DNA from 2 places in the Marinobacter liaoningensis genome. Region 2 is predicted to be linked to the other one. Evidence: riboswitches for the same ligand, from Rfam matches in the RefSeq annotation. Region 2 holds a riboswitch; the other holds the start of a gene.
What was found. A riboswitch is a leader RNA that binds a small molecule or an ion and turns the genes downstream of it on or off. The one in region 2 is predicted to bind cobalamin.
Positions count from the first base shown of each region.

Region 1 (3,411 bases), 350 kb from region 2:
ACAAAATCCACAACCGCTGGCACCCGGACATTCCCCTGGTCGCCACCGTCAAGCCCGGCGATGACTTCATCGTCGAGTGCTACGACTGGACCGGCGGCCAGATCAAGAACGACGACAGCGCCGACGACGTGCGCGATGTCGATCTCAGCCAGGTGCACTTTCTCTCGGGTCCGATTGGTGTCGAAGGCGCGGAGCCGGGCGACCTGCTGGAGGTGGATATCCTCGACATCGGCACCTTCGAAGAGAGCCAGTGGGGCTTCAACGGCTTCTTCTCCAAGCAGAACGGCGGTGGCTTCCTGACCGAACACTTCCCGGAAGCCCAGAAAAGCATCTGGGACTTCAACGGCATGTTCACCAAATCCCGCCACATTCCGAACGTGGAATTCGCCGGCCTGATTCACCCGGGCCTGATCGGCTGCCTGCCCTCCAAGGAGCTGCTGGAAACCTGGAACACCCGGGAAGCCGGCCTGGTGGCGACCGACCCCGAGCGGGTGCCGGAGCTGGCCACCCTGCCCAACGGCGAGACCGCCCACATGGGCCAGATGCGCGGTGAAGCCGCCAAGGCCGCCGGCGCCGAAGCGGCCCGGACCGTGCCGCCGCGAGAGCACGGTGGTAACTGCGACATCAAGGATTTGTCCCGCGGCTCCAAGGTGTACTTCCCGGTCTACGTGGACGGCGCCGGCCTCTCCGTGGGCGACTTGCACTTCAGCCAGGGCGACGGCGAGATCACCTTCTGTGGTGCCATCGAAATGGCCGGCTGGATTCACCTGCGGGTGAACCTGATCAAGGACGGCGTGAAGAAATACGGCATCAAGAACCCGGTGTTCAAGCCCAGCCCGATCAAGCCCCGCTACGACGACTACGTGATCTTCGAAGGCATCTCGGTGGACGAGGACGGCGGCCAGCACTACCTCGACGTGCACGTGGCCTACCGCCAGGCCTGCCTGAACGCCATCGAATACATGACCAAGTTCGGCTACACCAAGGCCCAGGCGTACGCGATCCTCGGCTGCGCGCCGGTGGAAGGCCACATCAGCGGCGTGGTGGACATCCCGAACGCCTGCGCCACGCTCTGGCTGCCCACCGGCATCTTCGACTTCGACATCAACCCGTCCGCCGATGGTCCCCAGAAGAAAGTCAGCGGTGGCATGGACGTCCCCCTGTCGAAAGATAAGGAGTAAGCGCCATGCCCGTGTACGACTACAAGTGCCGCGAGCACGGCCTGTTCAACACCTTGGCCACCATGGCCGACGCCGCCAAACCGGCGGAATGCCCCACCTGCAAGGCGCTGTCGCCCCGGGTGATCGTGTTGCCACCGCACATCGCGGCCATGGACCCGGCCAACCGGGCGGCCCAGGACCGGAACGAAAAATCCCGGCATGAGCCGGTGTTTTCCACCGCTGACCGCCGGGCCCACGACCAGGAACACAGCCGCAGTTGCGGCTGTGGCTCGCCGAAGCCGGGTAAGTCGATGCTGTTCTACACCGCCGACGGGAAGAAGATGTTCCCCTCCATGCGGCCCTGGATGATCAGCCACTGACGTTCAGTACAGAGTCTGTCACGTGTTTGGCCCCTTCGGGGGCCTTTTTTGTTGCCCCGCCTTGTTCCGCCTGAATATCGTGTATATAGTGTTTTCATCCTTGGTTAACTACCAGATGTTGTTTTTTGAGCATCTCGGTATCGGGAATCCGGTGAGAATCCGGAACTGACGCGCAGCGGTATTGGAGAACGAGCGTGGCATAACGACACTGGCGCAAGCCGGGAAGTCGCCACGCGAGGCCGAATCGAACGATTCACGCTCCTGAGTCCGAAGACCTGCCAGGGATACAACTGCACCTTCGCGTCTTAAGGTGAGCAGATCGGTAGTGCCTGCCCGTCCCCCGGGCAAGGTGCGCCCCTGCGTACGCGAAGGTGAAAGGAATCCAACGCGTATTCAGGAGTACAGACATGTCCAGCTCTGCCCTGGCTGCACCCCAGCCGTCCGCCCCAACTGAAACCGAATCCCTGCAGGTCATCAAGCGTAATGGCACCCTTGTAGGCTTCGATCCGTCGAAGATCAGCGTTGCTGTCACCAAAGCCTTCCTGGCTGTTGAGGGTGACAAGGCCGCCGGCTCGGCCCGCATCAACGATGCCGTGCACCGGGTGACCGAGCAGGTGATCCAGGCCATCGGTCGGCGCCTGAAAGCCGGCGGCAAGGTTCACATCGAAGACATCCAGGACCAGGTGGAGCTGGCGCTGATGCGGGCCGAGGAACAGAAAGTGGCCCGCGCCTACGTGCTCTACCGGGAAGACCACGCCCGGCAGCGTGCCCACGATCACCCGGTGGAAGCCCACCCGCACCTGACCGTGAAAAAAGCCGGTGGCGAGATCGCCCCGCTGGACCTGGGCCGGATGAAACGGCAGGTGGAGCAGGCGGCTACCGGCCTGGACGGCATCGACGGCGACTCCCTGGTGGAAGACGCCCTGACCAACCTGTACGACGGCATTGCCGAGGAAGACGTGCTGTCGGCGCTGGTGATGACGGCCCGCGGGCGCATCGAACAGGAGCCGGACTACAGCGCCGTCACCGCCCGGCTGTTGCTGGAACAGCTTCGGCTGGAGAATGCCTTGGCCCTGAATTTATCCACAGAGCAGTCGCTGGCGGACATCTATCCACAGGCCCTGAGCGCCTTTATCGCCGCCGGCATTCGGTACGAGCTGTTGGACGAAGCGCTCGCGGCGTTTGATCTCGAGCGCCTGGGCGACGCCCTGAAACCGGAGCGGGACCGGCAGTTCGGCTTCCTCGGCCTGCAAACCCTTTACGACCGCTATTTCATCCACTGGGACGGCGCCCGCCTGGAACTGCCGCAGGTGTTCTTCATGCGCGTGGCCATGGGCCTGGCGCTGCGGGAAGACGACCCGAACGCCCGCGCCATCGAGTTCTATGACCTGTTGTCCTCGTTCGACTACATGGCCAGCACACCCACGCTGTTCAACAGCGGTACCCGCCATTCCCAGCTGTCGTCCTGCTACCTGACCACCGTGGGCGACGACCTGGAAGCCATCTACGGCGCCATCCGGGATAACGCCATGCTGTCGAAATGGGCCGGTGGCCTGGGCAACGACTGGACGCCGGTGCGCTCGCTGGGCGCCCACATCAAGGGCACCAACGGCCAGAGCCAGGGCGTGGTGCCGTTCCTGAAAGTGGTCAACGACACCGCCGTGGCGGTGAACCAGGGCGGCAAGCGCAAGGGCGCGGTGTGCGCCTACCTGGAAAGCTGGCACCTGGACATCGAGGAATTCCTGGAGCTGCGCAAGAACACCGGTGACGAACGCCGCCGCACCCACGACATGAACACCGCCAACTGGGTGCCGGACCTGCTGATCGAACGCATGCGCGAAGACCGGGACTGGACCCTGTTCTCCCCCAGC
Region 1 covers NZ_JAHXKI010000002.1:1,652,677-1,656,087, reverse strand. The annotation lists gene fmdA (formamidase) at 1-1,181, shown strand, start outside; gene KZO34_RS09990 (zinc ribbon domain-containing protein) at 1,187-1,540, shown strand; cobalamin riboswitch at 1,625-1,837, shown strand; gene KZO34_RS09985 (ribonucleoside-diphosphate reductase subunit alpha) at 1,948-3,411, shown strand, end outside.
Region 1: linked by a shared signal. The riboswitch ahead of KZO34_RS09985 (ribonucleoside-diphosphate reductase subunit alpha) and the one ahead of KZO34_RS11520 (TonB-dependent receptor domain-containing protein) in region 2 are both predicted to bind cobalamin.

Region 2 (3,411 bases):
CATGTATGGTTTCACCTATCGAGTCTGGCCAGCGGCCATGTTGTCATCCGGTCCGGATCAAAGCTCATACCTTATCGACGCCATCGCGGTTCGGCCAGCCGACAGGTACTGGCGGCCATCGAAACGCTCGGCGGTCGCGTAGGTCCGGTCGAACACGTCGGTAACACTCAGCTTACCGGTCCAGTCCGGGGCGAAGCGCCAGATCGCGCGCAGGTCCAGTGTGCCATAGCCCGGCAGCCGCTTTGTGTTGGCCGCATCGTCGTAACGGTAGCCCTCGGCCACCAGGGTGCCGCCGAGGGTCCAGGTGTTGATATCACGATCGATGTCCAGTCGTGCGCCCTGCCCACTGCGACGGCGCAGCCGATTGTCGGTGCCGGCATCGCGGGCATCGGTCAGTGTCAGCGCCAGATGAGTTCGCCAGCCGCCCCGTTCGAAACCGGCCCCCAGCTCCAGGCCGCGGATCTCCGCCTCGTTCACGTTTTCCGGGCGTAGATTGCCCGCGCCATCACCGGAGAGAGCAATCAGGTTATCAATGTCCAGTTGATACGCCGCCACGTCCCAGAACCAGTCCGGATAGCGCCCGCTGAAGCCCAACTCTACGGCGCTGCTTTCCTCGGGTTTCAGGTCGGGATTACCGGCGTAGGAGCCGCCGAAGGAGTAGGTTTCCAGGGGGTAATAGAGATCATTGAACGTGGGCGCACGGAACGAGGTGCCGTAACTGACCCGAATCCGGTGCGAACGGTCGAACGCATGCCCGAGGGCGACCCCGCCGGTTTCCTCCCGCCCATAGGCTTCGTTGTCGTCGCCCCGCAAACTGACCTGGACGTCGGTCGGCCCGAAATTCAGGCGCAGCTGACCGAAGAGCGCGGCGTTGTTCCGGCTGGTTTCGTCGAAGCCGGTGCTCGATTTGACCTCATCCGAGGAGAGCTCGCTTCCGAGGACCAGCTCATGCACGTCGCGGGTGAAGGTATTTTCCCAGCGCGCGGTGCGGGTGCGGGTGTTGAATACCGAATCGGCGAAGGCATCGTTCGCGGTTTCCTGCTCGTCCCGTGCCTCGTTCAGGTCAATGCGGGTGCGCCAGTAGTCGCTCAGCGGCGTGTTCAGGGAAAAACCAACCGCCCGGAGCGTGAAATCGGTGTTTCCGCCCTCAAACTCGGTGTTGCCCCGGGATTCGAACACCGACACTCCGGCTTCGCCGCCATTGGGCAGCGTATGGCTCAGGCGGGCGACACCCGCACTGTTGCGGAAACCGCGATCCTCGCCACCTTCGATCAGTTCGGTACCGTCGGTGTTCTTGTGCACGCCGCTCACACTGAAACTGGTGACACCATCGCCCAGACTTACGCCCGCCGCCCCTTTGCGGGTATCAAAACTGCCACCACCGGCTTCAATCCAGCCGCGCGGGCCCGCTTCCGGCCTCAGGGTAAAGGCCTGGATCACACCGCCAACCGCATCCGCACCGTAAAGACTGCTGCGGGGGCCCCGCACAATTTCGACCCGCTCAATCAGCTCCTTGGGCACGAACTGCCAGGGCGCACCGCCACTGGTTGCCGACCGGATCCGGATGCCATCGAGCAGCAGCACCGTGGAATCATTGGAGGTACCGCGGGTATACACACTGGTGTTCTTGCCGAACGCCCCGTTGGAGACCACCGTCACACCCGGCTGGCCCCGGAGCAGGTCCGCAAACTCATTCGGAGCCTGGCTTTCGACGGTGTCTTCATCCAGCACGGTCACTGATGACAGGCTTTCACCCACGGTTCGCGGGCCGAGGGTGGCGGTAACAACAATCGGATCAAGCTCGGTGGCATCGCCGGAAACGGAGGACTGTTCGGCCATTGCAAGACCGGAAACCAGGGGCAGGGAACTCAGGATAACGCCAGCCCCGACATTGGGCAGACTGTCTTTCAGGAACATCATAACCATACTCACTCACACGCCGCACGCACCCGTGCGGGGGATTCTTGTCGTGTTGCGCGGGGCAGGTCTGGCGGGTGGGTAAGGGTTGTCGCGGGCCCGGGAGGCAGTCACCCACCGCCGTCGCCCTCCGCAACGTCTGGTGTGTAAACAGGCCGGTCTCCGGACTTATGAGCGGTGCGGCCAAGCGCACTGCGGTGATCGCCTTCCCATGCCTGGGCACAGTGGCGCACTCGATCACCGTTAACTCACATACCGTTGCGGGGGCAGCGCCGGACTCTCACCGGCTTCCCGTTTCACCCCTGCGGTGTCGGCAAAACATCGCATCGGGGCACCTGAAAACGAGCGGCAAGGCTAGCAATCGGTCACTCACTGGTCAATGACAAATGACATGCTCTCCAGACCCCGGGCAAGTCTTTGCCAGTCCGATTCGGGCCCCGGGAGACCAAGCCGAAGCGCCGCCGGTCGGTTGAAATGCCGCACCAGGATGCCTTGCCGGGCCAGCGCCGCGTGCAGGTAGCCGGCTCCGGGATGCGGGAGGTATCGGAACAGGAGCGTACCCTGGGTGCCGGGCAGGCCCCGATCAGCCAGAAGTTCGCCCAGGCGCTGCGATGCCCCACGAAGGTAGCTTTCGGCGCTGTCTTGCCAACGGGTGTCCTGCAGCGCCCGTGCCATCAGGAAGCGGGCCGGCCCGCTGAGCGCCCATGGGCCAGTCGCAGCCCTGAGCCCCTCGCCAATGGCGGCGTCGGTCAGGACTGCACCGGCACGCACCCCCGCCAGGCCGAAAAACTTGCCAAGGGACTTGAGCACCACCAGCCCGGGCTGGCCTGACACGGCGGCAAGACTGGCACTGTCCCCCGCGGTCAGGAACGCCTCGTCGACAACCAGCCAGCCCCCCCGCGCCTGCAGACGCGCCATCCAGCCCAGGAGCCGGGCGCGTTCAAGGCGTCGTCCGGTCGGATTATTGGGGTTGATCCAGACCACTACATCGAGCGCATCAAGCCAGTCATCACCGGCCGCCAGATCGGCATCGGTTACCGGCACCACCTCGTGGCCCACAGAGGCCCAGCAGTGGGCGTGTTCAGCGTAACCGGGCTCAGGCACACCGACCCGGCAGCCGCGACGCAGGCGGGGTAAGGTCTGTATCGCGGCCTGACTGCCGGGTACCGGGACACAGACCGATGTTGCGGGCGCGCCGCACCAGTCCCGAACCACAGCCTCCAGAGCGTCGTGCTCCTCCGGCAGACGCTGCCAGACCGACGGGGGAATGTCCGGCACCGGCCAGCCCAGCGGATTGATGCCGGTGGACAGGTCCAGCCACTGATCGACCGGTCGGTTCCAGCGCCGGGCAGCCTCGGTGAGCCGGCCGCCATGGGCTAATCGAGACGGGCCGGTCACCACAGCACCTCCCGGGCGCCAACCAGCACGACCAGGGCAGCAAGCCAGAGCCCGACACCAAGATGAACCAATCGGATGGCATCACGAATGGATCCG
Region 2 covers NZ_JAHXKI010000002.1:2,007,618-2,011,028, reverse strand. The annotation lists gene KZO34_RS11520 (TonB-dependent receptor domain-containing protein) at 58-1,920, opposite strand; cobalamin riboswitch at 2,054-2,271, opposite strand; gene cobD (threonine-phosphate decarboxylase CobD) at 2,287-3,315, opposite strand; gene cbiB (adenosylcobinamide-phosphate synthase CbiB) at 3,312-3,411, opposite strand, start outside.